3 regions of the Carnobacterium pleistocenium FTR1 genome follow, and region 1 is predicted to be linked to each of the others. Evidence: predicted binding sites of a transcription regulator. Region 1 holds the regulator's gene; each other region holds the start of a gene.

Region 1 (10,970 bases):
AGTAGTAACAAAAAGGAGATTTCATATGAATGAGAAAAAAAAATTAATACTGATCGATGGGAATAGTGTAGCATACAGAGCCTTTTTTGCTTTGCATACACAATTAGAAAGAATGAAAAATAAAAATGGACTACACACTAATGCTTTATATGGATTTCACAACATGATCGATAATGTTTTAACAAAAGAAAAACCGACTCATATATTGGTTGCTTTTGATGCTGGAAATACGACATTCCGTCATAGTTTCTTTGACGATTATAAAGCTGGACGTTCAAAAACGCCAGGAGAATTTTCAGAACAAATGCCCTATCTAAGAGATTTATTGGATGGATTTGGGATCAAGCATTATGAATTAGAAAATTTTGAAGCAGATGATATTATTGGAACCTTAGCTGCACAAGCTGATCCAACTATTTATGATGTAGTAGTTGTTTCTGGAGACCGAGATTTGACACAATTAGCAAAAGAAAATGTACGCGTTGATATTACGGTAAAAGGCGTTAGCGAATTGAAAGAATATACAATTGAATCCATTCAAGAGGAGATGGGCATCAGCCCATTACAAATTATTGATATGAAAGGCTTAGCTGGTGATGCTTCAGATAATATACCCGGAGTAACAAAAATTGGCGAAAAAACAGCTTTGAAATTATTAAAAGAATACGGTTCGGTCGAAGGAATTTATGAAAATATTGATTCATTAAAGAAAAGTAAGATGAAGGAAAATCTTATAAATGAACAGGAAATAGCTTTGCTAAGCAAAAAACTAGCAACTATTGATACAGACTCTCCACTAGAAATTAAAATTGATGATTTAATCTTTTCTGGATCAAATATGGAAAAACTCATAGGTTTTTATAAAGAAATGGATTTTAATTCTCATCTAAGTAAATTAGATACTTCTGAATATGATGCTGAACAAAACAGCCAAAAAGAGGAAATTTCATATGAACTAGTGACTGATGTTACACCAGACATGTTTAGTGATGATATGGCTCTTTACGTTGAAATGATGGGAGACAACTACCACACTTCTCCAATTTTTTGTGTAGGATGGGGCAATGATAAACAAATATATATTGCAGACCCTGAAGTAGTTTTTGCATCTGAATATTTTAAAAAATGGGCGAGTAAAGAAGAGGCTAAAAAACAAGTTTTTGATGCTAAACGAACTTATGTAGCTTTAAAAAGACAAAATATTGATATCACCTCCATTAATTTTGATATTTTATTAGCTTCTTATTTGTTGAATACAAAGGATAATAGCAAAGACCTATCTGAAGTTGCTACAGAACATAATTACTATGAAGTCTCCTCTGATGAAAGTGTCTATGGAAAAGGTGCCAAAATTACTATACCAGAAGAAAAAGTCCTAACGTATGACCATATTGCCAGAAAAATAAAAGCAATCCGTGTCTTAAGCAAACAATTGGGAGATAACTTAGAAGAAAATGAACAGACTAAGTTATTTAATGAAATGGAATTGCCTTTGTCATTTGTTCTAGCTGAAATGGAACTGACTGGCATAAAGGTGAATGATAAACGTTTAATGGAAATGAGAGAAGAATTTGCTGTTCGACTAAATGATATTGAACAACGAGTCTATGAATTGGCTGGTGAAAAGTTTAATCTAAATTCACCAAAACAATTAGGTGTGATTTTATTTGAAAAAATGGGGTATCCGGTCATAAAGAAAACAAAGACTGGCTATTCAACTGCAGTTGATGTTTTAGAGCAATTAAGAGAGCAAGCACCTATCGTAGAGCATATTTTAGATTATCGCCAAATCGCGAAAATTCAGTCTACTTATATAGAAGGATTACTCAAAGTAATTGATAAAAAAACAGGTAAGATTCATACTCGCTATATGCAGACAGTCGCACAAACTGGACGTTTAAGCTCGGTTGACCCTAACTTGCAAAATATACCGATTCGATTAGAAGAAGGCAGAAAAATTAGGCAAGCTTTCGTTCCTAGTCATGAGGGTTGGAAAATCTTTGCATCCGATTATTCTCAAATTGAATTGCGTGTATTGGGACATGTTTCAGGTGATACCTTACTAAAAGAGGCCTTTATTGAAGGTCAAGATATCCACTCAAGTACGGCTATGCGTGTTTTTGGCATTGCTTCTCCAGAAGATGTTTCGCCTGAGATGCGACGCAGAGCTAAAGCCGTTAACTTTGGAATTGTCTATGGCATAAGCGATTATGGCTTGTCACAAAACTTAGGGATCAGTCGAAAAGAAGCACAACAATTTATTGATACGTATTTTGAAAAGTATCCAGGCGTAAAAACGTATATGGAAGATATTGTGAGAGAGGCAAAAGATAAAGGTTTTGTTGAAACACTTTTCCAACGCCGTCGCTATTTACCAGAAATCAATTCTCGAAATTACAATTTGCGTTCATTTGCTGAAAGAATTGCTATTAATACACCTATTCAAGGTAGTGCAGCAGACATTTTAAAAATTGCTATGATCAAAATGGATAAAAAATTAAAAGAATTAAAGATGAAAGCAACCATGTTGTTGCAGGTTCATGATGAACTTATCTTTGAAGTTCCTGAAGATGAGATAGAACAACTAGAAGCATTAGTTATCGAAGTTATGGAAGGGGCAGTAGAATTAGCTGTTCCATTAAAAGTTGATAGCAATAGTGGGAAAAGTTGGTACGAAGCTAAATAATAAAGAAAGTGTTTTTGCTATTTTCGTTGATAGCAAGGACACTTTCCTTATGTAGAAAGGAAGTAGAATTTTGCCAGAGTTACCAGAAGTTGAAACAGTTAGAAAAGGGTTAGAAAAACTTGTGTTAGGAGCAAGTATAACGTCCGTTGATGTATACTGGGATCGGATTATTTCCGGTTCTATCGAAAGCAATGAATTTAAGCAACTTTTAGCAGGTGAGGAAATTATTGGATTTGATCGCCGTGGCAAATATATCATCTTTCATTTCAAGCAGTGGACAATGGTTTCACATCTGCGGATGGAAGGTAAATATGAAGTGGAAGAATCATCAAAGCCACTTAAAAAGCATACACACGTGGTTTTTCACTTAGCGGATGGGAGAGATTTACGATATTTGGATGTACGCAAATTTGGACGAATGACCCTAGTACCCTTAGGGAAAGAATGCAGTATGACGGGCATAAAGTTACTTGGCCCAGAGCCCACTGAAAAAGATTTTGATGAAACAACTTTTTATAATGCTCTGCAAACTAAAAAAAGAGCCATTAAACCACTTTTACTGGACCAAAAAATTGTAGCTGGTTTAGGGAATATTTATGTAGATGAGGTACTTTTTTTAGCCAAAATACATCCACTGAGAATCGCAAATAACTTGAATAAAAGTGAAGTTTCTCAATTACACAAATCAATCATCAAGGTACTTGGTGACGCAGTCAAAGCGGGCGGAACAACTATTCGGACTTATCAAAATGCGTTAGGAGAAGCAGGAACATTTCAAATGAAATTAGCTGTTTATGGAAAAAAAGGTATTCCATGTATTCGTTGCGGTACACCAATAGAAAAAATAAAAGTTGCGCAAAGAGGCACTCATTTTTGTTCTAATTGTCAAAAACTAACAGCTGATCAGTAATAAAGGAGGGTTAGGATGACTGTAATTCTAGGGTTAACAGGGGGAATCTCTACAGGTAAATCGACTGTAAGCAAAATATTTAAGGAACAAGGCTACCCAGTAGTGGATGCAGATGTTGGAGCAAGAGAAGTAGTAAAACCAGGAACAGCTGGATTAAATAAAATAAGAAAAGAATTTGGGAATAAAATTATTCAAGCAGATGGGACATTAGATCGTGCTGCATTAGGTGAAATCGTTTTTAAGGATAAGAAAAAAAGAGAGTTGCTGAACGAAATTTTGTCTCAGTATATACATCAATGGCTCATATCTAAAATGAATGATTACTTAAAGCAAAGTCCAGCAATCATTGTTATGGATATTCCACTTTTATTTGAAGTGGAATATGAAAAATATGTAGATCAAGTTATGGTGGTAGCCACATCAGAAGAGATTCAGCTAAATCGATTAATGAAGAGAGACAATCTTGGGAAAAAAGAAGCAATTCAAAGAATCGATTCCCAGCTGCCTATCTCAAAAAAAGTCATTCTTGGAGATATTATTATTGATAATAACGGAACGATCGAGAATACGAAAAAACAAGTTTTAGACTGGATAACTAAAACAAAAACCAATTAGAGCATAAAGAATAAGGCGAAAAGAACAATCATTTATGGGTTGTTTTTTTTTGCTACAATCGAAGCATTCCCTGATTTTCAAACGGTTTAATCTCTGGTTGTTGTATGGTATAATGGAGTAAATATTTTCGTGCGCGATTCATGTAGATACGAAGAACACTTAAGATAGGGATGATAAATATGCAATGTCCACGCTGTCAAAATAATAATTCTAAAGTTGTAGATAGTCGTCCAGCAGATGATGGACGCGCTATTCGTAGAAGAAGAGAATGTGAAGCTTGCAAGTTCCGTTTTACTACATTTGAACGAGTCGAAAAGACACCCCTTTTGGTCATTAAAAAAAATGGTACTCGAGAAGAATTTAACCGCGAGAAAATTTTAAGAGGTCTGATACGTTCTTGTGAGAAACGACCAGTAGCTATGGAGCAAGTTGAAAAAATAGTAGATGAAGTAGAAAATCAAATCAGAGGCCTAGGTGAAAATGAAATTTCCTCTGCTATTATCGGGGAATACATCATGGAAAAATTGGCTGATATTGATGAAATAGCCTATATCCGTTTTGCTAGCGTATACCGTCAGTTTAAAGATATGAGTGTCTTTTTAAAAGAGTTACAAGAATTTGAAAGAAAAAAAGCTGAAAAAAATAATTGAGATAGAAAGGTATGAGTCATTTTGGGGTATCCATGGAAAAACTTAAGTCCTAAAGATGGTTTTTTAGTAAAACAACAAGCTTTACTTTCGGATATCGATCAAAAAATCCTTACTTTTTTGTATCAACCTTTAATAGGAACCGCAGCATATAGTCTTTATATGACACTATGGACTGAGATTGAAGAAGAGGCGTACTGGAGTGGAGGGATTTTACATTCCGAGCTGTTGGCATTACTAAATATCGGTATTCCTGAGTTGTATCAAGCCCGGATCAAGCTGGAAGCAATTGGATTGCTCAAAACTTATCTTCAAACAGCCCCAACTAAACTACTAATATACGAATTGCAAGCTCCTCAAATGAGTGATGTTTTTTTTAAAGATGATTTATTAAGTCTTTTATTACTAGAAAAAGTTGGAGAACGAAAATTTAAAAAATTAAGAAATCGATTTGTTGTAGAAAGTATAGACAAGAAGAAATTTCAGGAAGTCACGAAGTCCTTTTTAGATGTCTTTCAATTTGATGCTGAATTATTAAAAAGAGAAAAAGAACTATTGAAAGAACCTGTTTCATATATAGGGAAAACGAGTTCTTCAAATCCAAAAATCGATTCAAAAACATTTGATTTGAATTTTTTCTATGCAGGATTGAATCAACAATATATCAATCGCTCTTCTATTACCAAAGAAATTGAAGAGGCAATATTGGTATTGCACACATTATATGGATTAGATGAATTAGCGTTACAGCAATTTGTGCTTAATGCTTCAGATATTGAGACGGGCCAAATTGATGAGAAAAAAATGAAAAAGCTAGCATATGATGATTACCATAATAAAAACCAACAAAATATTTCTTTGAAAGATGTTGTAGAAAAAGACATACAAGTTGATTCTAATCAACAAAAAATGCGTGAAAATGAATTAACGCAAAAAGGATTAACAAAAGAGGATATTGCGGTTATTGAAGTCAGTGAGCAAATAAGTCCAGTTGATTTTATGAACTCTATTAAAGATCAAAAAAACGGTTTTGTTACAAAATATGAAGAATGGACTTTAGAAGAGATTGTAAAAAAAGCTAACATACCGACTTCTGTTATTAATATTCTGATTCATTATATTTTAGTTGTAAGGAATAATCCAACTCTTGACCAAAAGTTAGCATACAAAATTGCTAATGATTGGGCGCAAGAAAAAGTAGTCGCACCTGAGGAAGCAATTCAAAAGGTGAAAAAAATGTATTTAGATAATTCTGAAAAAAGACAACAACAAGAGAATCGTAGTAAAACATATACTCAAAATAGAAGCAAAGGCAATTATAGTAAGCAACCGACGATTAGAAAAGAAACACTTCCGGATTGGGCTAAAGCAGAAAATAGCCAACCAGAAGAAACGCCAATGAGTGAAGAAGAAAAGCAATCGTTTATGGAACGTTTGAAACGAATTCAAAATTTTGGCAAAGAAGGTGACTAACAATGGAGGATATTGGAGAAAGTCTGACACGAATGATCAAGGAACGAAATTTGAATCATAAGTACGAAGAATTGATTCAAGAAGTGCTAGATGATTTAGATGTAAAGCAATTTATTGCAGAGAATCGTCAAAAACTTAATGATGAAGCAATTATCAAAAGTTATGCTAAGTTATATGAATATGTTCAAGAGAAAAAGAAATTCAATTTAAAAAAAGGAATGATGGCTCCAGGCTACCATCCTAAATTAGTTTTGAACTATCATTATATTGATGTAACTTACGTGCCTTCTGCGGAATTGATTGCTAAACAAAAAGAATTAGAAATTAAAAATCGGATTTATTCGATGGATATGCCTAAAGATGTTCGTAATGCAAAGTTAGCTGATTTTGAAATGACTGATGAACGAAGACTAGCTGTTTCTGAAGTATATAATTTCATTCATGATTATTTGACTAATCCAAAAGCATTTCATAAAGGATTGTATTTACAAGGATCATTTGGTGTTGGCAAAACCTATTTGTTAGGGGCGTTAGCACACGAACTAGCAGAAAAGGGCTTTTCTACTACCTTGATGCACTTTCCCTCTTTTGCAGTAGAAATGAAACAGTCTATTGGTAAGAATAACACAGGAGAGAAGTTAGAGTTCGTTAAGAAAGCGCCAATCTTAATGCTTGACGATATTGGTGCTGATTCAATGTCTAGTTGGATTCGTGATGATGTATTAGGAGTGATTTTGCAGTACCGGATGCAAGAACAATTGCCAACTTTCTTCTCTTCTAATTTTGACATGAAGCAACTTGAAGAAGAACATCTAAGAGTGACTCAAAGAGGCGAAGATGAACCGTTAAAAGCTAAAAGAATTATGGAGCGAGTGCGCTATTTAGCTAAAGAGGTTAACATGACTGGTTCTAATCGACGCCATCTTCAATAAAAAACAAAATAATATACATTCTCCCCTTGAAATTAGAATTAAAAAGTGCTTTAATAATAAGTATAAAAGAAATCATTGAGAAAGACACCTAAACTCGGTTGCGATTTTTTAGAGAAGAAAACATTTGCTGAGAGTTTTCTAATTTCGTTCTTGTTTTGACCCCTTTCGAGTGCCGCTGTGAACCTTTTTCATATTAGCAGTTGGTCGTTTAGCTAGCGTTAACAGCTTAGAGTGAGTTTAGTGTGTTTGCTAAATTCTGAATCTGGGTGGAACCACGTAATGAACGTCCCGTTTATAGTATTTAATATACTATAGATGGGATTTTTTTTTTTTGCTGAATAAGGATTGTATTTTAAATTAGATTATGGAGGAATGTATTGTGTCAGAAATTAAGATTACTTTTCCAGATGGAGTAGTAAAAGCTTTTCCTGCTGGTTCGTCTACAAAAGATATTGCTGAAAGCATCAGCAAAGGATTAGCTAAAAAAGCATTAGCTGGTAAATTTAACGGGGAATTAGTCGATTTAGTACGCCCGCTAGAGGTAGATGGAAAAATTGAAATCGTTACACCGGAGCATGAAGATGCCTTACAGATCATTCGTCATTCATCAGCTCATTTAATGGCAAATGCCTTACGTCGTTTATACCCAGATATAAAATTTGGTGTAGGTCCTGGAATTTCAACTGGATTCTACTATGACACAGATACTGAAACACCGATTACTGAAGAGGATATTCCAAAAATTGAAGCTGAGATGATGTCAATTGTAAAAGAGAACAATCCAATTGTCCGCAAAGAAGTTTCTAGAGAAGAAGCTTTAGAAATTTTTAAAGATGATCCTTATAAAGTCGAATTGATTACTGACCTTCCAAAATCAGAAACCATTACGGTTTATGATCAAGGAGATTTTGTAGATTTATGTCGTGGAGTCCATGTTCCTTCAACAGGTCGCATTCAAGTATTCAAATTATTATCTCTTGCTGGTGCTTACTGGAGAGGGAATTCGAATAATAAAATGATGCAACGTGTTTATGGAACGGCCTTTTTCGATAAAAAAGATTTAAAAGAGTTTATCCAAATGCGTGAAGAAGCTAAATTACGTGATCACCGTAAATTAGGAAAAGAATTAGACTTATTTATGATTTCTCCAGAAGTAGGTTCAGGTTTGCCCTTCTGGTTGCCAAAAGGAGCTACGATTCGCCGTACGATCGAAAGATACATTATCGACCGTGAAATCAGTCTGGGCTATCAGCATGTCTACACACCCATTATGGCGGATGTAAATTTATATAAAACATCGGGTCACTGGGATCACTATCAAGAAGACATGTTCCCACCTATGGATATGGGTGATGGTGAAATGCTTGTTTTGCGTCCGATGAACTGTCCTCATCACATGATGGTGTACAAAAACGATGTGCATAGCTACCGTGAATTGCCGATTCGAATTGCTGAACTAGGTCAAATGCACCGCTATGAAAAGAGTGGAGCTTTATCTGGATTGCAACGTGTTCGTGAAATGACACTTAATGATGGTCATACATTTGTACGTCCAGATCAAATTGAAGATGAATTTAAACGGACATTAGAATTAATGTTAGCTGTATATGAAGACTTTAATATCAATGATTATCGTTTCCGTCTAAGCTACCGCGATCCTAATAATACAGAAAAATATTTTGATGATGATGACATGTGGGAAAAAGCTCAAACAATGCTAAAAGCAGCAATGGATGATATGAAATTAGACTACTTTGAAGCAGAAGGAGAAGCGGCTTTTTATGGTCCTAAACTTGATGTCTTAGTAAAAACAGCTATTGGAATTGAAGAAACTCTTTCAACGATCCAACTAGACTTCTTGCTTCCAGAACGATTTGACCTGACATATGTAGGAGAAGATGGTGAAAATTCTCACCGTCCAGTTGTTATTCATCGTGGCATCATTTCGACTATGGAACGCTTTGTAGCTTACTTGATTGAAGAATACAAAGGGGCTTTTCCTACTTGGTTATCCCCAGTACAAGCTACGATTATTCCTGTCAATTTAGATATGCATACAGATTATGCCTATGAAATTAAAAAACAAATGGATAGCATAGGTATGCGTGTGGAAGTTGACGAACGGAATGAAAAAATGGGGTATAAAATACGTGCCTCTCAAACACAGAAAATACCTTATCAAATAGTTGTTGGAGACAGCGAAGTTCAAGATAACACAGTTGCGGTACGTAAGTATGGCGAAAAGACTACTGAAACGATTGCGCTAACTGATTATTTAGAAAAAATTTCAGCAGAAATCAAAAACTTCAGTAAATAAGTGATATTAATGATAAATAGCTAGTAAATGAACTATGAGATTATGATCAATCCTAGAAGATAGTATGCAATGAGATTATTTTTGAGCTGGGATTTATTTCGTTATTTTTGCAAATACCATTTAAATTTTTTCTTTTGCCTACGAGATAATTGTTGTGATCAACTTGATTTTCAATTTTTGGCAAGCATAGCTGCATTGTGTAAGAGCATCCTTCCTTTTGGAAGGATGCTCTTCTTTTTTTAGGTTAAAAAGATTCATGTGGGTAACCTTTCAAATTTGTTCGTCACTTTATAATAGGCACTTAAGTTTTCTAATGAGTCAAGCTGCTTCAAAAAAATGTTTTTTTGAGATGACTCAAATCACTACAATCTTTATATGGTAGAGTGATGTGTTAGAGAGACAATTATATTATTTGATGACGTTATTTAAAATTAATCAGTATATTTTGCAATAATTCTAATGGTGACTTATGATTGCAGTATAAGGAGTTAAGTAAATAGTTTAGTAATCTTGAGTGAAGCTAAAGCATTGTATTTATAGGTTTGATTAATAAATATGACAGTAATGAAATAGCATATTCGAGGGTTAAAAGGAGGTATATTTAGATATGGAATCTCTTAATAAAAGTCTATCGGAATATGGAGAAATTTTGAAAGGAACTAATGTACAAGAAGCATATAAAGGTTTAATACAATAAATTAAATTATTGCGTAAACACTTTAAAGAAAAATATCCAGAGTATGACGTTTCAGCAAATTTTTATCAAGGGTACATGGACTTGACCTTCTTCACCCTTACCTCTAAGTTGACAAAGCAAAAAGATTTGAAATATATAGTTGTTTTTAAACATGATAAAATGAGATTTGATGTTTGGCTTTCTGGAAAAAATAGAAATATTATGTCGGGCTACCATAATAAATTCAGCAACTATCAATTGAAAAACTATATCTTAACCGCTGATGAAAAAGGGATGTCATCTATTATTGAAGCCACATTGGTCAATGATCCTAATTTTGACAATTTACCTGAATTAACAAAACAAATTGATACTGGTGTAATAAATTTTATACAAGAAATTGAAACCCAGTTTTTGACTAGCAATCAATCCATGTACTGAGTTGTTTAGTTTAAAATAAATGTAAATTTATATAAGATCCTACTGTAGCTATGAATTTAGCAGTACAGTCAAGGTGAAATTGAGCTATGAGTATATTACGATAGAACGGCGGATAAAAATTAAAGAGAAAGAGCTTATAAAGTAAAAAGTAATGGACCTTAAACGGTCTAAAAAGAGTAAAAAGATGAAAGAGAGAATGAGAGTAGCTCTTATTGGTGGAGCTTTATTAGGGATTGTTTGCGTCATAGGAGCATATTTACGATCTGGTTTTTC
Region 2 (10,970 bases), 660 kb from region 1:
ATTGAAGATATTTCTGCCAGAGGAAAGGTACCAATTATTGTCGGTGGTACGGGATTATATATTGAATCTTTGCTGTATGATGTATCTTTTGGTGGAAGTGGTAAAAATGATCTGGCTTTTCGAGAAGCTCAAGAAGCTAGCGCAATCGAAAAAGGAAATCTTTATTTATGGGAACAATTAGCTAAAATAGATGTGACTGCTGCTGAATCGATCCATTTTAACAATCGGCGACGGATCATTCGTGCACTTGAAGTGCATCATGTAACGGGACAGCTTTTTTCGAGCTATCAAAATGAGCGGAAAGAAAAAGAACTTCTTTATGAGGCTAAAATTATTGGTTTAACAACCGAGCGTGAAGTACTGTATGAGCGTATCAATCTTCGGGTAGAGCAAATGTTCGAAGCAGGCCTGATTGAAGAAGCCAAGTGGCTTTACCAGCAGAATTTACCAGACGCGCAAGCTTCAAGAGGAATCGGCTACAAAGAATTGATTCCTTATTTTGAAAAAAAGACAACTTTGCAAGAGGCCAAAGAAGCGATTCAACAAAACTCGAGAAGATATGCTAAGCGCCAATTAACTTGGTTTAGGAATCGTTTAGAAAATGTTGAATGGTGGGATTTAGTGGCTTTTCCTGAAAGTGAAAAAAAATTGAAACATGAAGTAGCAAGATTTCTGACAAAATAAGTAAGGATACTTTGTTTAAAATATTAGAATTGAAGGTGAATGGAATGAAAACAAAAGAAACTGCTGAAACAATTGAACGCGTCATTATTGTAGGAGTACAAACAAAAGAGAATAATCAAGATTTCCAATATTCTTTGAAGGAATTAGCGCAATTGACGGAGACAGCTCATGGGGAAGTAGTGGGCGAACTCACACAAAAAAGAGACCGAGCAGATTCGCGTACGTTCTTAGGCAAAGGAAAAATGGAAGAATTGGTCTCTTTAGTAGATGAACTAGAAGTAGATACCGTTATCTTTAATCAAGGGTTGACACCTGGCCAAACGAAGAATATCCAAAAGATTTTATTGGATGAAGTGAAAGTCATTGACCGAATTCAATTGATTTTAGATATTTTTGCTATGCGAGCTAAAAGCAGAGAAGGTAAATTACAAGTTGAGTTAGCTCAACTGCAATACTTAATGCCTCGCTTAGCTGGCCAAGGCGTCAATCTGTCACGATTAGGTGGAGGAATTGGGACACGTGGACCAGGGGAAACAAAGTTAGAAACTGATCGCCGACACATTCGCGACCAAATTACTGACATTAAACGCGATTTAGCTGAAACGGAAAAACACCGTAGCCGTGCCCGAGAACAACGCAAGGAAAGCGGAACGTTTCAAATTGGTCTGATGGGTTATACAAATGCTGGGAAATCGACGTTGTTAAATAAATTGACTCAAGCAGATACGTATGAAGAAAATCAATTATTTGCGACATTGGATCCTTTGACACGTAAATTGCTCTTACCAAGTGGTATGGCAGTCACACTTACTGATACGGTTGGTTTTATCCAAGATTTACCGACGCAATTGATCGAGTCTTTTAAATCAACTTTAGAAGAAACAAAAGGTGTTGATTTATTGTTACATGTCGTTGATGCTTCCGCTGAGAATATGGCTGGACATGAAAAAACCGTTATCCAACTATTAAAAGAATTAGGCATGGAAATGATTCCGATGATCACTATTTATAATAAGAAAGATTTAGTGGAAGAACCCTTTTACCCATCTCTTTTCCCAAATGTGGTTATTTCGGCTAATGATTCTGAAGATATCGAACAATTGTTGGCAGAAATCATGAATAAGATGAAAGAATTGCTGGTCCCTTACCGAATCGAAATTGAAGTTAGTCAAGGGGAAAAATTGGTTCGTCTAAAAAGAGAAACACTTGTTGTGACTGAGGAATACGATGAAGAAAAAAATGTTTATGTGGTAGAAGGCTATGCGAAGGCAGAGTCTAAATGGAATGGAGAGAATCAAACGACATGAGTTGGAACGATCATTATGCACCTGAACTAATTGAAAAAATTAAACTAGTAGAAGAAAAAATCAAACCAATCCATGATCAGATTCATGAAGTGGCTTTAACAAATCAACAGAAAGTCTTGCAAAGTTTTAGGAACAAAAAAGTTACTGAACAACATTTTAATCCAACAACCGGTTACGGATACGATGACTTTGGAAGAGATACTTTAGAAGAAGTTTATGCTGAAGTTTTTGGAGCTGAAGCTGGTTTAGTTCGGCCGCAGATCATTTCAGGTACGCATGCCATTTCAACAGCTTTATTTGGTGTACTGCGTCCTGGAGATGACTTGTTGTATATTTCTGGAACCCCTTATGACACATTGCTTGAAATCGTTGGTGTTACAGGAAATGGTATTGGATCCTTTAAAGAATACCAAATGGGTTTTGATCAAGTTGATTTATTGTCGGATGGAACAGTTGATTTTGAAACGGTAAAGAAAAAAATGACTTCAAAAACAAAAATGGTCGCTATTCAACGCTCTAGAGGGTATGCAAGCAGACCTTCGTTCACCGTAAGCCAAATCGAAGAGATGATTCGGTTTGTTAAAGGGATCGATCCGGAAGTTATTGTATTTGTCGATAATTGCTATGGCGAATTTGTTGAAGAAAAAGAACCCGTTGAAGTTGGCGCGGATTTGATGGCTGGATCATTGATCAAAAATCCAGGTGGTGGATTGGCTAAGACCGGCGGGTACATTGTTGGAAAAAAAGAGCTGATTGAAGCTTGTGGGTATCGTTTGACTACACCTGGTATAGGAAGAGAAGCGGGGGCTTCTTTATACAGCTTGCAAGAAATGTATCAGGGCTTTTTTATGGCTCCTCATACAGTTGGAGAAGCCGTGAAAGGGGCCGTTTATACGGCTGCGCTTTTAGATGCTTGTGGCATTGAGAGTACGCCTAAGTGGAATGAAAAGCGAACCGATCTCATTCAAATGATCTCATTGAATGATAAAGAAAAGATGGTCTCATTTGCACAGACTATTCAAAAATATTCTCCAATCAACGCGCATGTCTCTCCTATTGGAGCATATATGCCGGGATATGAAGATGATGTCATTATGGCAGCAGGAACATTTATTCAAGGTTCTAGTATGGAACTAACCGCAGATGGACCGATCCGCGCACCTTATACGCTTTATGTTCAAGGTGGTTTAACCTATGAACATGTCAAATTAGCTGTCAGCTCAGCTGTGGAAGAATTATTTTTCCAGTAGTAAAAAACTTTCAGAAGTCGGTGCAAAAATAGTAGCTTAGATATAAAAATTTTTGACATTTTAAAAAGACATTGTTACTGTAGTACTATGCTAGATAGGAGGATCTCATGAACGAGAAAGAGCTACGGCGTTCCATGTCTGTATTTCCAATTGGGACTGTGATGACATTGGCAGATTTATCTGCGCGTCAAATCCGCTATTACGAAGAACAAGGTTTAATTTGTCCTGAACGTAATGAAGGAAACCGAAGAATGTATTCTTTAAATGATATAGATGTGCTTCTTGAAATAAAAGATTATTTAGCAGATGGAATCAATATGGCCGGTATTAAGCGTATCTATGAGTTGAAAGAAAAAAATGTGGAGCATGAAGAGAAATCTACGTTAACGGATGAAGATGTTCGTCGAATCTTACAAGATGAATTTTTAAGTCTACGAGGTATAGATCGAAAAGGGACTTCACGTTTCTTTTAACAGGTTTTTATAATAAGAAGTTCAAAGTTGAGCTAATAAGGTAGACAAATTTTTTTAATAAAAGGAGAAAATACACACAAAATGACTAATTTTACAAGAGAAGAAATCGAGACTAGTGTAAAAGAACAACATGTTCGTTACTTGAGATTGATGTTTACGGATATAGATGGAACGATAAAAAATGTTGAAGTTCCAATCAGTCAACTAGAAAAAGTTATGGAAAATAAAATGATGTTTGACGGATCATCTATTGATGGATTCGTAAGAATTGAAGAAAGCGACATGATTTTACGCCCCGATTTATCAACTTGGTTAATATTTCCTTGGGAAGAAGTAAATGGAAAAGTCGCTCGTTTGATTTGTGATATTTATAATCCGGATGGGACACCTTTTGCTGGAGACCCTAGAAATAATTTGAAACTGGTTCTAAAAGAAATGGAAGAGCAAGGGTATACAGAATTCAACTTAGGACCCGAACCGGAATTTTTCTTATTTAAATTAGATGAAAATGGCAAACCAACAACTGAAGTAAATGACAATGGCGGCTATTTTGATTTTGCACCAACAGACTTAGGTGAAAATTGTCGTCGTGATATTGTGTTGCAACTTGAAGAGTTAGGCTTTGAAATTGAAGCCAGCCATCACGAAACGGCACCTGGCCAACATGAAATTGATTGGAAATACGCCGGTGCGGTTGAAGCATGCGATAATATCCAAACATTCAAATTGATTGTTAAAACAGTTGCCCGTAAACATGGTCTACATGCAACCTTTATGCCTAAACCAGTCTATGGAGTAGGTGGCTCTGGGATGCACTTTAACATGTCATTATTTAACAAAGAGGGAAATGTCTTTTACGATGAAGAAAATGAACTTGGCTTAAGCAAGACAGCCTATCATTTCTTAGCGGGTATATTGGATCATGCTTTAGGGTACACAGCGGTTTGCAACCCAACTGTAAACTCATATAAACGATTGATCCCAGGATATGAAGCTCCAGTTTATATAGCGTGGAGTGCCCGTAACCGTTCTCCTTTAGTACGCATACCAAGTTCAAGAGGTGTTTCTACTCGAATTGAATTGCGCAGTGTCGATCCTAGTGCAAATCCTTATTTAGCAGTAGCAGTATTGTTAAAATCAGGATTAGATGGAGTGAACAAAGAAAGTGTAGCTCCTCAACCAATCGATCGAAATATTTACCGTATGTCTTCAGAAGAAAGATATAAAAGAGGAATCAACGATCTTCCTGCTACGCTGCACAATGCCGTTAAATATCTGCAAGAAGATCAAGTCGTACAGGAAGCATTGGGAAATCATATTTATAAAAGTTTTGTAAGTGCCAAGCATATCGAATGGGCGGCTTACCGTGAACAAGTTTCTGAGTGGGAAAAAGAAAAATATTTAACATTGTATTAAAAATTAGTATTTAAAATTGATTAAAAGAGGCTCTAGGTCAAATAGTATGGATATTTCAAAATATAATTTTTTCTGGAATGTACGGGTTTGCTTGTGGAGCCATGGAAGCGCCTAAAGCCTGAAAGGAAGTCTTCAGACTTTCAAGCTTCAAACACAGCCTGATCACTGAAGCGCTAAGGATGTGTAATTCACATTGAACTCAATGCCTGGCTACAAGCAACCCTTATTCCTCCAAAAATTTTTGGATGTGTAGTTTAATTAATTTCTTCATCTACACTAAAAATTATACAACCAAAGAACCAGTGAAAAAAATCACTGGTTCTTTTTTTTGATTTAAAAAATTGGTATAGTTCAATTATGATTTTAAAATCGGAACAAAAATAGTATATAAAAACAAATCATTCGTTTTTATATGTTAGGTTTCCTTACATCTGAGTAGTTTTCTGTTGACATCTAAAAAAAAGACTGATATTCTATAAAAGTAATCGAAGGGAGGACTTGAATGAGCGAGAAAGAACTTAGACGGTCGAGATCAGTTTTTCCGATTGGTACAGTTATGAAATTAACCGATTTATCTGCTCGACAGATTCGTTATTATGAGGAGCAAGATTTGATTGTTCCAATGCGGAACGAAGGAAACCGGCGAATGTATTCTTTAAATAATATTGATGTTCTTCTCGAAATTAAAGATTATTTATCTGATGGAATTAATATGGCTGGTATAAAACAAATTTACAAGTTACAAGAAACCAAAGAAAAGAATCGTGAGCAAGAAATAATTAAAGTATTGACTGACGATGATGTGCGTAAAATACTGCATGATGAATTTTTAGCGGTAAGTGGTTTAGGCGCAAAGAAACCACTCTCATTTTTTGATCAAAATCGAATAGGATAAAAATAGATAGCAGAATTACGACTATGACTATAAGGGGAGAAAAAATATATGGCTAAGTTTACGAGAGAAGAAATAGAAGATGCATCAAAAAAAGGGAATATCCGATTCTTAAGATTAATGTTTACTGATATTTTAGGGGTCATTAAAAATGTCGAGGTACCTATTAGTCAATTGAAAAAAGTACTGGATAATCAATTGATGTTTGATGGATCTTCCATTGAAGGATTTGTCAGAATCGAAGAAAGTGATATGTATTTAAGACCTGATTTGGATACATGGTTGATTTTTCCATGGGAAACGTCTAAAGAATCCGGTAAAATCGCTCGCTTGATCTGTGATGTTTACAATCCAGATGGAACTCCTTTTGCTGGCGACCCTCGTTCTAACTTAAAGCGTACATTAAAAGAAATGACGGAATTAGGTTTTACTGATTTTAACTTAGGACCTGAACCTGAATTTTTCCTTTTCAAACTTGATGAAAAAAATGAACCCACATTAGAACTGAATGATGATGGCGGCTATTTTGATTTGGCTCCAACAGATTTAGGTGAAAATTGTCGTCGTGATATCGTATTACAATTAGAAGATCTTGGTTTTGAGATTGAAGCTAGTCACCATGAGGTTGCACCTGGACAACATGAGATCGATTGGAAGTACGCTAGTGCAATAGAAGCGTGTGACAATATTCAAACCTTTAAATTGATCGTGAAGACAGTCGCTCGTAAATATGGCTTACATGCTACTTTCATGCCTAAACCTTTATATGGCGTAAACGGATCTGGTATGCACTTTAACTTGTCCTTGTTTACTAAAGAAGGAAATGCGTTTTACGATAAAGATGGAGATATGGAATTAAGCGATACAGCTCGTCAATTTTTAGCAGGGATTTTAAATCACGCTAAAGCTTTCACAGCAATTGTGAATCCTACCGTGAATTCATATAAACGACTTGTACCTGGCTATGAAGCACCCGTATACATCGCTTGGAGCGGTCGTAACCGTTCGCCATTGATTCGAGTACCACAATCAAGAGGAATGTCTACACGCGTAGAATTGCGTAGCGTTGATCCTAGCGCAAATCCATACTTAGCTATGGCCGTTCTATTGAAAGCAGGATTAGACGGTATTAAGAATGAAATGAAAGCACCGGAACCTATCAATCGGAATATCTATGTGATGAGTGAAAAAGATCGTAATGAAAATGGTATCTATGATTTGCCAGGCACACTGAAAGAAGCATTAGGCTACCTAGAAAATGACAGTACAATCAAAGATGGCTTAGGAGAACACATCTACGAAAATTTTGTCAATGCTAAGAATATTGAATGGGCTGCTTTCCGTGAACAAGTTACTGAGTGGGAAAGAAAACAATACTTGAAACTATATTAATGCAAAAAAGAAATCCGACTACATTTTTGTAGTCGGATTTCTTTTTTTACTTTTATTAAAGGACTGCTAATGCCAGAGCTTGTTGAATGGCAGAAATGTGTTTATCATTCGTAAACTGTAATGTGATAGCTGGTTCATTAGCACTAGAAATAAAAATTTTCAATTCAGCATCTAAATCAAAATGACCAGTCGTTTCCACTAAAAATCGGCTGATTGACTTATAAGGCACCGAATGATAAGTTGTTTTTTTACCGGTGATTCCTTGTTTATCAATAACAATTAACCGTTTATCTGTGAAAATAATTAAATCACGGACCAACTTGAAAGCTAGGTCAATCACTTCAGTCTCTAAAATAACGTCCGATAATTTTTTTCGAGCTTCATTTTCGCTAATGTTTCCTGCATTTCCTAAAAGACCACTAATTAATCCCATAGCAAAGCCTCCTTAACTATTCTGCTGCTTATTGTAAACCGATATTTTTCTTATTACAATCGATAAAAATAACACTTTTTGTTTTAAAAAAAATTTGTTCCTAAAAAGTGTTGACTTTTTATTCATTATTGCCTATAATTAATTTTGTTGCTAGAACATGTCTCAGTAGCTCAGCTGGATAGAGCATCCGCCTTCTAAGCGGACGGTCGAGAGTTCGAATCTCCCCTGAGGCATCAATTAAAAAGTTGAAAAAGCCGAATAACTAGCTTTTTCAACTTTTTTTATGGATTATTGAAAATAAATTGTTTTTTTAATTTAAACAAAGTAAAATAAATCATTACTTTAATAGTTGAAAAATAATTTAAAGATTTATTCAAAAAAATGTAAAAATATTCTTTTATCGTTATATAAACAACTAGTTTAGAGTTTGAAATTTTTTTTAATGTGAAAAGTACACATAATTAATTTTCGATACAAATATCAGTAGGATTCTTTGCGTTTTATTGTTCACAAGCTATTATTCTTACACACTACATATAGAAAGAAATAGATATGTCAAGAGAAAAAGCCACTATATCTAGTGGTTTTTTTATTTGCCAGTTGAAGAGAATTGATGTAGAATATAAAAATAGAAATAAAGAAAAATACATTAAAAAGTAGCTCAAAAGGAGAATGTCTTATGAAAAAAAACATCATTGTTTATTCTAAACCAAACTGTATGCAATGCAATTTCACAAAAAAATATTTAGAGGATAAAGGGATTCCTTATGAAGTTAAGGATATTTTTGAATCAGAAGAAGCTTTAAATGAAGTGAAAGAACTTGGATTTAGCTCTGTTCCAGTTATTACTATTGAAGGACATGAAGCATTCAATGGATTCCGTCCGGATCTCCTTGATCAACTAGCATGAAAGTAGTTTATATCAGCCTAACCGGTCAAACACGAAAGTTTATCAAAAAACTAAGTATGGATTCATTGGAATTAACTCCAACGAATCCATATATTGCTTTAGGGGAACCCTTTATCATCGTTACGCCTACCTATGACAAACAAGCAACTGATTTATTGAATGACTTTATTGAAACGGCTGATAATAAAAAGTATTTTAAAGGGGTAGCCGGTGGTGGGAATTTGAATTTCGGTAAACTTTTTGCCTTTACAGCAAAAGATTTAGCGTACGATTACAAAGTTCCGTTATTGCATACTTTTGAATTTCAAGGTAATGACGAAGATGTTGCAAAATTAAAGAAAGCGGTGAAAGATATTGGATAAACCTAAATTAGCACCAAAAGTAAAAGAGGTCACGTATTTCAAGTTGAATAATGAATTAAATAGACCTGTGGATGGAAAAATCCCTTTAAATAAAGACCGTGAAGCTGTGCGGGCTTATTTTTTAGAACATGTTAATCCGAATACCGTTTTTTTCTATACACTTGAAGAAAAATTAAATTATATGATCAAAGAAGAGTACCTAGAAGAAGAATTTTTACTGAAATATGATAAAGCCTTTATTCGTTCATTATTCGATGATATTTATAATCGGAAATTTAGATTTCGTTCATTTATGTCGGCCTTTAAATTTTACACCCAATATGCTTTGAAAACGGATGATGGAGAACGTTTCTTAGAACGCTACGAAGACCGAATCGTTTTTAATGCACTATATTTAGCAGATGGAGATGCGGAACTAGCTAGTAGAATTGCGGATGAGATCGTTAATCAACGTTACCAACCTGCTACACCGACGTTTTTGAATGCGGGTCGCAAAAGACGAGGAGAATTAGTTTCTTGTTTCTTGATCCAAGCAACAGATGACATGAACAGTATTGGTCGCGTCGTGAATAGTGCTTTACAACTGTCTCGTATCGGTGGTGGAGTAGGAGTGAATTTATCGAATTTACGAGCTGCTGGTGATCCAATCAAAAAAATCGAAAATGCATCAAGCGGAGTCGTTCCAGTAATGAAATTACTAGAAGACAGCTTTAGTTATTCAAATCAGCTTGGTCAACGTAATGGAGCAGGTGCGGTTTATTTGAATGTTTTTCATCCGGATATCGTTTCATTCCTATCGACGAAAAAAGAAAATGCAGATGAAAAAATCCGTGTCAAAACACTTTCACTTGGTTTAGTGGTACCAGATAAGTTTTATGAATTAGCCGCTCACGATGAACAGATGTATTTATTTAGTCCTTATGACGTAGAACGTATCTATGGAGAGCCATTTGCTTATATAGATATCACTAAAGAGTACGATAATATGGTGAACAATGAAGAGATACGTAAATCAAAAATTAGTGCTCGCGAGTTAGAAAATGAAATTTCTAAATTGCAACAAGAATCTGGTTATCCTTATATTATCAATATTGATACCGCCAACCGCGAAAATCCGGTATACGGTACGATCACAATGAGTAATTTATGTAGCGAAATTTTACAAATTCAAGAACCTTCATCAATCAATAATGATCAAACCTATGAGCATTTAGGAACCGATATCAGTTGCAACCTGGGTTCAACAAATATCGTGAATTTATTGAATTCATCTGATTTTGGACAATCGATTGATACAATGGTAAGAGCATTAACGATGGTTACAGATCAATCAAGCATTGATGCAGTCCCATCAATTAAGAATGGAAATGACAAATTCCATACGATTGGTTTAGGCGCAATGGGTTTGCATACTTTCCTCGCATTGAACCAAATTCATTATGGTTCACCAGAATCGGTTGAATTTACAGATGTTTATTTTAAACTATTGAATTATTACACATTGGTCTCTAGCAACAAGGTGGCTCGTGAAAGAAAAACAACTTTTTACAATTTTGAAAAATCCACTTACGCTGACGGAACTTACTTTGATCGATACATCAATGAGACTTCTGCCTTAAACAGTGAAAGGGTTCAACAGTTATTTGAAGGAATTCATATCCCGACTCAAGAGGATTGGAAAGCTTTGAAACAAGCCGTTAGTAAAGATGGACTGTATCATCAAAATCGTTTAGCTGTAGCGCCTACGGGTTCAATCAGTTACGTCAATGAAACATCTTCTAGTTTACACCCCATCACACGTTTGATTGAAGAGCGCCAAGAGAAGAAGACTGGTAAGACTTATTATCCCGC
Region 3 (10,970 bases), 500 kb from region 1:
GCAGAATCTATGGGTTCTAGCCCATTGGAAATTATTTTTCGGGTTTATCTAAAAGAAGGACTAACAGCTATTATTCGGGTCTCTTCTGTAACTATCATTAATTTGATTGGGTTAACGGCCATTGTCGGAGCAATTGGTGGCGGTGGTCTAGGAAATCTAGCCATCTCCCGAGGGTACAATCGTTACCAGAATGATGTCACTTTAGTCGCAACGGTTATTATTTTGATCATTGTTTTTATTAGTCAATTGATTGGAAATGCTTTAGTTAAAAAAACGAGTCACTAGATGACATTGGAGGAAAAGAAGATGAAAAAATTTAAAAAAGGTCTTTTAGGGTTAACGTTAGCAGTAGGACTTCTTGTAACAACCGCTTGTGGAACGGATGCGGCTACAGATACTGAAAAAGCCGAACCGATTAAAATTGGGGTCGTTGGCGAAGTAAATGAAGTTTGGGAATTCGTGCAAGAAAAGCTAGCCGCGGATGGTGTTGAGATCGAACTGATTAAATTTACAGATTACGCCACTCCAAATGTTGCTCTTTCTGAAGGCGAATTAGATTTAAATTCTTTTCAAACGAAGATTTTTATGGATTCCTTTAACGAAGATCATGGTGCAAATTTAGTCGCTATCGCTGATACGGTTATTGCTCCGCTTGGTATTTATTCATCCAATATTCAAGATGTTTCTGAGATAAAAGAAAACGATGTGATTGCTATTCCAAACGACGTTTCGAATGAAGGAAGAGCCTTACTTCTACTTCAAACAGCAGGTCTAATTGAAGTAGATCCTTCAAAAAATCAAGTACCTGTAGTTGAAGATGTCACCTCTAATCCGTTAAATTTAACTTTTGAAACATTAGATTCTTCACAAACGGCTCGCGCTTTAGAAGATGTGGATGCATCCGTTATCAATAGCGGAATGGCTGTGGATGCTGGATTCATTCCAACTGAAGATGCTGTTTTCTTAGAACCAGTCACTGACTCATCGGATCCTTATTACAATGCGATTGTTTCAAGAGATGAAGATAAAGACAATGCCGTTTTCAAACAAATCATAGAAGCTTACCAAGCAGAAGACACGAAAGAAGTCATTGATGAAACATCAAAAGGCTCTTCTATCCCAGTATGGTAATTAGAAACAGCCAGCAAAAATCAACCTAACTTAGAGAGGACGATGGATTATGACAAAAGTACTCACTCGATCTACAGTACACGAAGAAGTTCAACAAGGAGCTCAAGAGGTTATTGCATTGCGTCGATACCTTCACCAACATCCTGAACCTAGCTTGAAAGAGTATGAAACAATCAAATACATTAAAAATGAGTTAACAAAACTAAACATTCCTTATGAAGCGGTTGGTGAAACAGGAGCTATCGGAACGATCACTGGTCAAAGAGGAGCTGGAAAAACGATTCTCTTGAGAGCCGATATTGATGCTCTCGAACTAGAAGATGCTAAAGATAAACCCTACAAATCACTTAACAAAGGGTTACACCATGCATGCGGTCATGATGGCCACACGGCTGCTTTATTAGGAGCTGCAAAAATTTTAAAGAAACATGAAGCGGATTTTTCTGGCACCATTAAATTAGCTTTTCAACAAGCTGAAGAAATTGGAGCTGGAGCAAGACAATTTGTTGCTGGTGGATTTGTTAACCATGTCGATCAAGTTTTTGGAATCCATGTTGATTCCTCTATTAAAACTGGAAAAATCGTTTCTACTGCAGGTCCTACAAATGCCTCTTGTGACATTTTCAAAATAAAAGTGACAGGTGAAAGTGGTCATGCAGCTAGACCTGATTTAGGAAAAGATGCCTTACTGACTGCTGCTGCCATTACTGTTGAATTGCAGAGCATTGTGGCTCGTGAAGTCAGCCCATTGGATAATGTCGTGGTTGCTGTCGGCGTATTGAACGCTGGGACCCGTTACAATATTATTGCCAATGAAGCCACTCTTGAAGGAACCGTTCGTACTTTCAGCCATACAACACGCCAATTTGTATTAGCAGCTGTAGAACGCGTGGCACGAGAGATTGCTAACGCTCATCGCACATCAATTGAATTTGAAAATTACGATGCCGCTGCTCCTCTTATCAATAACCCGCTGGCTGCAAGTCGTGCGGCTCGAGTAGGTGCGGGTATCGTGGGAGCAGAAAATATTATTCAAGACAATCCAAAAAGTTTAGGAGCAGATGATTTTGCCGACTTCTTAGCCGTTACACAAGGCGTTTATGCTCGTGTTGGAACGAAAGATCCTGCTAACCCGCAGACTTGGTATGGACATCATCATGAAAATTTTGATATTGATGAACGTGGATTAGCTATAGCAACCGAGTTACATGTCAAATATGCGCTAGATTTTTTAAATGAATAACCATACTAAAAAAGATTTGGTCAGTATTTCCTTGAAAAGATTGAAGCGAGTTGTTTTCGTTTCTTTTTTTTCGTTTTTTTCTAAAATGATGATTTTTAATCGTGCAAAAACACCATATGTAGTGTAGAATAAAATACCGATAGCTATATACAGGAAAACAAACATTATTAGTATCAGTTGGTTACATAACTAATTTATTAAGGAGTGGTATTTATGATTACAAACATCTCTGCAAAAGCAGAACTAACTATTGAAAAATTAAATGAAGATATCAAGGCTTTCCCTCAAGTTCATCCAATAACTGATGATATGAAATTAACCTATAAAGGGGTATCTCGCTTAGTAATGTTAGACCGCTATTCCTTTAAAGACCTTTCTAAATCGACTCTTTCTATCGGAGATCTAGTTGTTCTTACCGTTAAGCCAGATCCACAATACCCTACTAGAGGCACTGGATTTGTTACACAAATCAACCATTCTAACCATACGGCTTCAATTTTGATTGATGAAGAGTTCCGAGGATCAATTGAAGATCAAGATGAGCAAAAAACTGGGATCATTACTTGCAGTTTAGATGTGATTGAAAAACCACTTGAAATTTTTTATGAACAAATTGCTAAACGAAATGCAACCGGCTTAGCAGCTATAGAAACAACGCCTGAAAAAAGAAAAGCGGCTTACACTACTTTTTATGAAGAATTAAAAAACTTGAATTTTATTCCTGCAGGACGCGTTTTGTATGGAGCAGGTTCAAAAACCGATGTCACTTATTTCAATTGTTATGTTATGCCGTTTGTGCCAGACTCTCGTGAGGGCATTTCGGATCATCGAAAACAAGTTATGGAAATCATGAGTCGTGGTGGCGGTGTGGGAACGAATGGCTCTACTCTTCGTCCACGCCATACCTTAGCTCGCGGTGTCAATGGAAAATCATCAGGAGCTGTCTCTTGGTTAGATGATATTGCTAAGTTAACTCACTTAGTTGAACAAGGCGGTAGCCGTCGCGGAGCACAAATGATCATGTTAGCTGATTGGCATCCAGATATTCTTGAATTTATTATTTCAAAAATGCAGAACCCTCGTATTTTGCGTTATTTAATTGAAACCACCACCGACACACACATAAGAAAGCTAGCAAGTGAAAAATTAAAGTTCACACCTTTTACACAACGCGAAATCGCTATGTATCAAAGTATTCTAAATTATAAAAACGTACCCGGTTATGGTGGATTTGACGCGACAATGATGAAAGAAACTGCTGAGAAATTAAAAACAGGTGGCATCTATAGTGTTCATAATCCGGAATTCTTATCTGGAGCAAACATTTCGATTTGTTTAACGACTGACTTTATGGAAGCTGTTGAAAAAGATACCGATTATGCACTTCGTTTTCCTGCCGTAGAGACATACAGTAAAGAAGATATGGAAGAATATAACACTCGTTGGCCAGAAGTTGGCGATGTTCGTGAATGGGAAGCTTCAGGGCATGATGTTCATACTTACCGGACTATCAAGGCTCGGGAGTTATGGAAACTGATCACTACTTGTGCCACTTACGCTGCTGAACCAGGTATTTTCTTTATTGATAATGCAAACGAGATGACAAATGCTACTGCCTATGGCCAAAAAGTTGTCGCTACCAATCCTTGTGGCGAGCAGCCTCTTGCTCCTTATTCAGTATGTAATCTAGCAGCTGTGAATTTAGCTGAAATGGCCGATAAAGAATCTGGCACAGTTGATTTTGCTAAATTAAAACAAACCGTTAAAATCGGTGTACGGATGCAAGATAATGTAATTGATGCTACTCCTTACTTCTTAGCAGATAACGAAAAACAAGCATTAGGAGAACGCCGCGTTGGTTTAGGCATCATGGGGCTCGCTGACTTACTAATCTACTGTGGCGAAGAATATGGTTCTCAAGAAGGCAATCAATTAGTCGATGAAATTTTTAAAACCATCGCTGTTTCAGCTTATGAGGCTTCTATTGAGTTAGCAAAAGAACGAGGCAGTTTCCCATTCTTAATTGGGAAAACTGATGCAGAAACAACTAATCTGAGAGAAAAGTTCATTCAATCCGGTTATATGAAAAAAATGCCAAAACACATCCAAGAAGGCGTTATAAAATATGGCATACGCAATTCACATTTATTAACTGTTGCTCCCACTGGTTCAACAGGTACAATGGTCGGTGTTTCAACCGGGCTTGAACCTTACTATTCTTTTAGTTATTTTAGAAGTGGACGTTTAGGCAAATTTATCGAGGTAAAAGCTGATATTGTTCAAGAATACCTAGATCAACATCCAGAAGCAGATCCTGAACAATTGCCAAAACAATTCGTGTCAGCTATGAGTCTAAAACCTGAGGCACACGTTGATGTACAATGTACGATCCAACGCTGGGTCGACAGCTCTATTTCTAAAACGGTCAATGCTCCTAAAGGTTATTCAGTTGAACAAGTTCAAAAAATTTATGAACGTCTTTATAACGGTGGAGCAAAAGGTGGTACAGTTTATGTAGACGGAAGTCGTGACTCACAAGTACTGACTTTAAAAGCTGAAGATACGGTTTGGGATGAAGAAATGAGTGGAGAATCAAATTTCTCAGAACAAAGTATGATTCAAGTGGCTGCCGTTAGTGAAGAAAAAAACTACGGAAATGAAGTTGGAGATACTTGTCCAATCTGTCGTCAAGGAACAGTGGAAGATTTAGGCGGTTGCAATACTTGTATCAATTGTAACGCCCAATTAAAATGTGGTTTATAAAAAAAGGAGCTTGGACAATTTAATTTGTCCAATGCTCCTTTTTCTTTTTTTATTCGAATTCTTCTAATCCTTTTAATTGAGATTCTTGTTGTGTTTTGCGCCATTCAATAAAGCCACTTCCTAGACCTCTCAGTAAAACTTCACTCGTTCCAAGATTGGTTGCTAAAGGGATTTCATAAACATCACATAATCTTAGCAAGGCCGAAATATCTGGTTCATGTGGTTGGGGTGTTAAAGGATCTCTCAAAAATATAACTAAATCTATTTTATTATCAGATACATAAGCTCCGATTTGTTGATCTCCTCCAAGTGGACCAGATTTAAAACGATGGACATTTAAACCAGTTGCATCAATAATGCGTTGTCCGGTTGTCCCTGTAGCAAATATTTGATGCTCTTTAATAATTTCTCGATAAGCTGTGGTCAATCTTACCATTTCATCTTTTTTCTTATCATGTGCAATAAAAGCAATATTCATATCCGGTTTCAACTCCTTTCAAAAAGCTGTTTAGCTAATAGTAACATGTACTTGATAAAAAGATAAGTTTATATAACCGGTTTCATTAGTAATAGAAAATCCCTTTTACTTGAAGTGCTTTTTTGTCTGCGTTAAAATAAGCATTGTTAAACTTAAACTATTAGGAAAGAGGGATTGTACATGGGAAAGAAAATTGCAACAGTCGTTACCAATTTATTTGAAGATGTCGAATTCACATCGCCAAAGGAAGCTTTAATAAATGCAGGACACCAAGTGATTACAATTGAGAAAAAAGCAGGCAATACAGTTACAGGAAAAAAAGGGGAAGCTACCATTACCATTGATAAAGGGATTGATGACGTTTCACCAGAAGATTTTGATGCATTATTGATTCCAGGAGGTTTTTCACCTGATCAATTAAGATCTGATGATCGATTTTTAGCTTTTACTAAAGCTTTTTCTGATGCAAAAAAACCTATTTTTTCAATTTGCCACGGACCTCAACTTCTTATTAACGCTGAAGTAGTCAAAGGCAAAAAAATGACTGCTGTCAAACAAGTTGGCGTTGATCTAAAAAATGCAGGTGCTTTATTCGAAGATAGCGAAGTTGTAGAAGACGAGAGCGGCATCATTTCTAGTCGTACACCTGAAGACCTTCCCGCTTTCAACAAAGCAATCATAAAGGCTTTAGCTGGTTGATCCTAAACAAGATTTTTTTAATTGAATTCAATTAAAATTTTCACTTTCCTATCATAGTCTATTAAATATCCTATGATAAAATAAAGAAGTTGTTAAATAGTACTGAATTTATTTTCACTCTCTTTTCTCCCCCTATTGAAAAGAGTCTTACCCCCTTAGCTATCTCTTAATTGAGATAGCTTTTTTATCTTTTATCATTACCTTAAGGGATATATATAAATTTCATCTCATTTTCTTCATAACATATCGTTATAGTTTACTTATACCAATAACAACCAACTTTTTTATATTGCCTTTTCTCCTCCAAAGTAAATGGCAATGACTCCTCTACCACCCTTTTTATATGGGTGGTTTTTTTACCTAAAATAATATTGCTCTACTAATATTTTAATATTACTTACTTTTTTTCAAGCTCCTAACTTGACAAAAGCAAAAAAACATTGGTATACTTACAGAAACAAACAAGTGGTTACTTGCCTAACTTGCTTGTTTCATCCATTATGTTAAAAATACTTATTAGGAGGAATGTTATGGATTTTAGAACAAAAAAATTAGATTCCATTATATCACAGTTCAACAGTACCGCAGAAACAGGGTTATCCCCGAAGGAAGTAGGAGAACACAAAAAACAATTTGGTGCCAACCAATTTGATGAAGAGGAAAGTGTTTCTTTATTTTCAAAGATTCTTGATCAATTAAAAGATGTCACCGTTATTATCTTGATCCTTGCCGGAATTATCTCCACGTATATTGCCATTACTGAACACCCCGACGATTTCTCAGAACCTATTGTAATCTTCTCTATTATTGTCATCAATGTTGTTATTGCTCTTAGGCAGGAAGGAAAAGCTGAAAAAGCTTTGGATTCATTGCAAAGTCTATCTGCTCCACAAGCACGCGTTATAAGAGATGGTCAAGAAGACGTTATTGACGCTGCCGAGTTAGTACCAGGAGACATTATACTATTAGAAGCAGGTGATCAAATACCTGCAGATGCTCGTTTAATTTCTAGTAGTGATTTACAAGTCGAAGAGTCTGCATTAACTGGTGAAAGTATGCCTGTCGAAAAAGACGAAAATGCAGAAATTGAAGAAGACAGCCCTGTTGGTGATGTATTTAATACTGTTTTTTCTGGAACCTTGGTTACCAATGGACGAGCAAAAGCTATTGTTGTAACAACTGGTATGGACACAGAAATGGGTTCTGTTGCAAACTTATTGAACAGTACCAAACAAGGAAAAACACCTTTACAATCTAGAATGGATAGTTTAGGAAAACAAGTAAGTGTCATCGCTTTAATTGCTGGGGTTATTATTTTCATTTTAAGCTTCCTTCAAGGAGAAGCATTTATCCTTAGCTTAATGACTGCTGTATCACTTGCTGTTGCAGCCGTTCCTGAAACCTTACCTGTTATCGTCACTATTTCATTAGCTAATGGTGTGAAAAATATGGTAGATCGCAATGCGATTATCCGAACCATCCCTTCCGTTGAAACACTGGGTAGTGCTTCTGTTATTGCTTCAGATAAAACAGGAACGTTAACTCAAAATCAAATGACCATTCAAAAACTTTGGGCTTTTCCTCATGAACCAATAAATGTAAAAAATGAGTTTGGTGATGATGAAAAATGGGTTCTTAAGATGATGAGCCTAGCCTCAAATGCGACTATTGAAGATCGTGATGGCGAGGAAGTTATTAGTGGAGATCCTACTGAAACAGCGATTATCCGCTTGTTACAGAAAAAAGGACTTCAAAAAGATGATTTAGATAAGTCTTACCCACGTGTACACGAGATACCTTTTGATTCTAGTCGTAAGTTGATGACGACTGTTCATGAGATAGATGGTCATTACATTTCCATTACTAAGGGAGCTTTTGATCGTTTACCAGTTGAATTTTCGTCTATTACAGATGAAGCAGGTCAAAATGCACGAGATATCCATGACTCATTTGCTAATGATGCTTTACGCGTTATCGCTGTTGGATATAAAACATACGATACACTTCCAGAAGATTTAAGTCCCGAAGAACTTGAAGATGGGATTACATTTGCTGGGATTGTCGGAATGATTGATCCTCCAAGAGAAGAAAGTATTCAAGCAGTTAAAGAAGCCAAGTCAGCAGGCATTAAAACCATTATGATTACTGGTGACCATGCTGCTACAGCTTCTGCTATCGCTAAACAAATCGGTATTTTTGAAGAAGGCGATAAAGCAATCACAGGTGCTGAATTAGGTAAACTTTCAGACGAAAAACTAAAAGAAACAATTCGTGATTATTCCGTTTATGCACGTGTTTCTCCTGAAGACAAGATTCGAATCGTTAAAGCTTGGCAATCACATGGAGAAGTTGTAGCCATGACCGGAGACGGTGTCAATGATGCACCAGCCTTAAAAGCGGCTGATGTTGGTACTGCTATGGGAATTACCGGTACTGAGGTTGCTAAAAGTGCTTCTGACATGATCTTGACCGATGACAAATTTGATACCATTGTTCATGCTGTTGAAGAAGGACGACGTGTTTACGAAAACATCAAAAAAACTGTATACTTTTTATTATCATGTAACATTTCAGAAATTCTCATTATGTTAATTGCTGTTATTATGGGCTGGGGATTACCAGTCATTGCTATCCAACTACTATTTGTTAATGTAGTAGCGGATGGAATTCCTGGTTTTGCATTGAGCAAAGAAAAAGCTGATCCGACTATTATGGATAATGAACCAACAGCTAAAGGTGAAAGTATCTTCGCTAAAGGCGGCTATCGGAATATTGCAATTGCAGCTTTAACGTTCACAATTACGACTCTTATTGGTTTCTACGTGGGTTCATTTATTGATATCGATTCTACAATCTCCGCAAGTCATGACGTTGGTCAAACAATGGCTTTCTTAATTCTTGGTTGGTCTTCTGTACTGCACATTTTCAATGCACGCAGTAAAGAATCTATTTTCAAAGTTGGGATTACATCCAACATGAACTTGTTCTGGTTAGCAATGCTCTCAATTGCATTGATTACCCTCGTGGCTACTGTGCCATTCTTAGCTGGTATTTTTAACTTAGTTGCTATTAGTATAACGCATTGGATAATTGCTATTGGACTATCTCTTACTATTCTTATAGTAGTTGAACTTCAAAAATTCATTATGCGTAAAATGAATAAAATATTTTAAGTTATCAGAAAAAACTAAAGAAAGAAGAAAAGGTCCTAGGCATTTGCCAGGGCCTTTCTTTTGGTTCTTTAACAAATACTGTTGGTACGATAAAATAATTTTTTTCTGGAATGGATGGGTTTGATTGTAGCCACGGGACCGTCTGAAGCCTGAGATTCATAATCTTTAGACTTTCAAGTCTACAAGCACTCCCTATTCCTCCAAAATTTTGGTTAATCGATTTAAATGATTTATCAACATTAACAAATATACAGCCTTTCTTCTTTTATCTCTTTAGTTTGTCTCTTAAGTCAAAAGCCAGAAAAAATAGTTTTTTACCTTAGAAACTGGTAGAATAAATGGAATAGACTGTCTTACTGATTAATGAACAAACTCATTAGACTAAACCGAATTTTTTAGGGTTATTAAGTATAGAATGGATGAAAAAAATGACGACTACTTCTCGACAATTATTATCTTCATGTAAACGGATAATTGTAAAGGTTGGAACCAGCACGATCATGTATGCCAATGGTGCCATCAATTTACAACGTTTAGAAAAATTAGCTTTTGTTTTATCTGATTTAAATAATCAAGGAAAAGAAATTATTTTAGTCTCTTCTGGAGCTGTAGGGGTCGGAATTTCTCGCTTGCAATTAACCGAACGACCAAAGACCATCCCTGAACAGCAAGCTGTAGCGTCAGTGGGTCAAACTGAATTAATGAATTTATATAGTAAATTCTTTTATGGCTATGGCCAAATTATCGGCCAAGTTTTGATGACCCGCGATATAATCGAGTTTCCAACTAGCCGACTAAATGCAATCAACACCTTTGAACAGTTGCTTGTAAAGGGTATCATTCCTATCGTAAATGAAAATGATACTGTTGCAGTAGATGAACTAGATCATTTGACTAAATTTGGTGATAATGATCGCTTGTCTGCTATTGTTGCTGAAATTACTGATGCTGATTTATTGATTATGTTATCAGATATCGATGGTTTTTATAATAAAAACCCCGGTGATGAACCAGATGCAGTTCTTTTTCACGAAATTCATGCTGTCACAGATGAGTTATATACTCTTGCTGGTGGAAAAGGATCACGCTTTGGAACTGGCGGTATGTCTAGTAAACTAGTAGCTGCTGATCATATCTTAAAAAACACTAGCCGAATGGTATTGGCTAATGGTGAAGATCCTACAATTATTTTTGATATTATTGCAGGCAAAGAAATCGGAACATTATTTTCTGCCAACTAAATTAGAAAGGGTGTCTTTATGGAAACCTTGATTCAATTAGGTGAAAAAGCAAAGAAAGCGGCTCGCTCACTTGCAAAAGCTACAACATCTGAAAAAAACGAAGCCTTAAAATTAATGAGCCAAGCTTTGATCGATCATACAGAAACCATCCTCACAGCAAATGCATCAGATTTAACTAATGCTAAAGAAAATGGGATATCAGAAAATATGGTAGACCGTTTGATTCTAACGGAAGAACGCAT

Evidence for each region. Region 1 encodes NrdR, which represses ribonucleotide reductase genes. Its sites were predicted from a motif close to ACACNATATATNGTGT; they were not measured.
Region 2: nrdH (glutaredoxin-like protein NrdH) is a predicted target of NrdR. The motif match lies at 8,416-8,431, and genes of this name have one in related genera.
Region 3: BP17_RS11725 (vitamin B12-dependent ribonucleotide reductase) is a predicted target of NrdR. The motif match lies at 2,484-2,499, and genes of this name have one in related genera.

The regions. Positions count from the first base shown of each region.
Region 1 covers NZ_JQLQ01000002.1:1,893,463-1,904,432, reverse strand. The annotation lists gene polA (DNA polymerase I) at 26-2,686, shown strand; gene mutM (DNA-formamidopyrimidine glycosylase) at 2,757-3,596, shown strand; gene coaE (dephospho-CoA kinase) at 3,612-4,211, shown strand; gene nrdR (transcriptional regulator NrdR) at 4,391-4,861, shown strand; gene BP17_RS09335 (replication initiation and membrane attachment family protein) at 4,883-6,331, shown strand; gene dnaI (primosomal protein DnaI) at 6,334-7,263, shown strand; gene thrS (threonine--tRNA ligase) at 7,643-9,580, shown strand; gene BP17_RS09320 (DUF7000 family protein) at 10,287-10,697, shown strand; gene BP17_RS09315 (hypothetical protein) at 10,882-10,970, shown strand, end outside.
Region 2 covers NZ_JQLQ01000002.1:1,234,915-1,245,884, forward strand. The annotation lists gene miaA (tRNA (adenosine(37)-N6)-dimethylallyltransferase MiaA) at 1-684, shown strand, start outside; gene hflX (GTPase HflX) at 729-1,991, shown strand; gene BP17_RS06005 (methionine gamma-lyase family protein) at 1,988-3,241, shown strand; gene BP17_RS06010 (MerR family transcriptional regulator) at 3,349-3,714, shown strand; gene glnA (type I glutamate--ammonia ligase) at 3,796-5,130, shown strand; gene BP17_RS06020 (MerR family transcriptional regulator) at 5,633-6,025, shown strand; gene glnA (type I glutamate--ammonia ligase) at 6,074-7,414, shown strand; gene BP17_RS06030 (PH domain-containing protein) at 7,470-7,847, opposite strand; tRNA gene BP17_RS06035 (tRNA-Arg) at 8,007-8,080, shown strand; gene nrdH (glutaredoxin-like protein NrdH) at 8,527-8,757, shown strand; gene BP17_RS06045 (ribonucleotide reductase stimulatory protein) at 8,754-9,119, shown strand; gene nrdE (class 1b ribonucleoside-diphosphate reductase subunit alpha) at 9,112-10,970, shown strand, end outside.
Region 3 covers NZ_JQLQ01000002.1:2,392,664-2,403,633, forward strand. The annotation lists gene BP17_RS11710 (methionine ABC transporter permease) at 1-285, shown strand, start outside; gene BP17_RS11715 (MetQ/NlpA family ABC transporter substrate-binding protein) at 307-1,131, shown strand; gene BP17_RS11720 (amidohydrolase) at 1,181-2,374, shown strand; gene BP17_RS11725 (vitamin B12-dependent ribonucleotide reductase) at 2,588-5,137, shown strand; gene mgsA (methylglyoxal synthase) at 5,187-5,615, opposite strand; gene BP17_RS11735 (type 1 glutamine amidotransferase domain-containing protein) at 5,796-6,314, shown strand; gene BP17_RS11740 (cation-translocating P-type ATPase) at 6,845-9,487, shown strand; gene proB (glutamate 5-kinase) at 9,907-10,728, shown strand; gene BP17_RS11750 (glutamate-5-semialdehyde dehydrogenase) at 10,747-10,970, shown strand, end outside.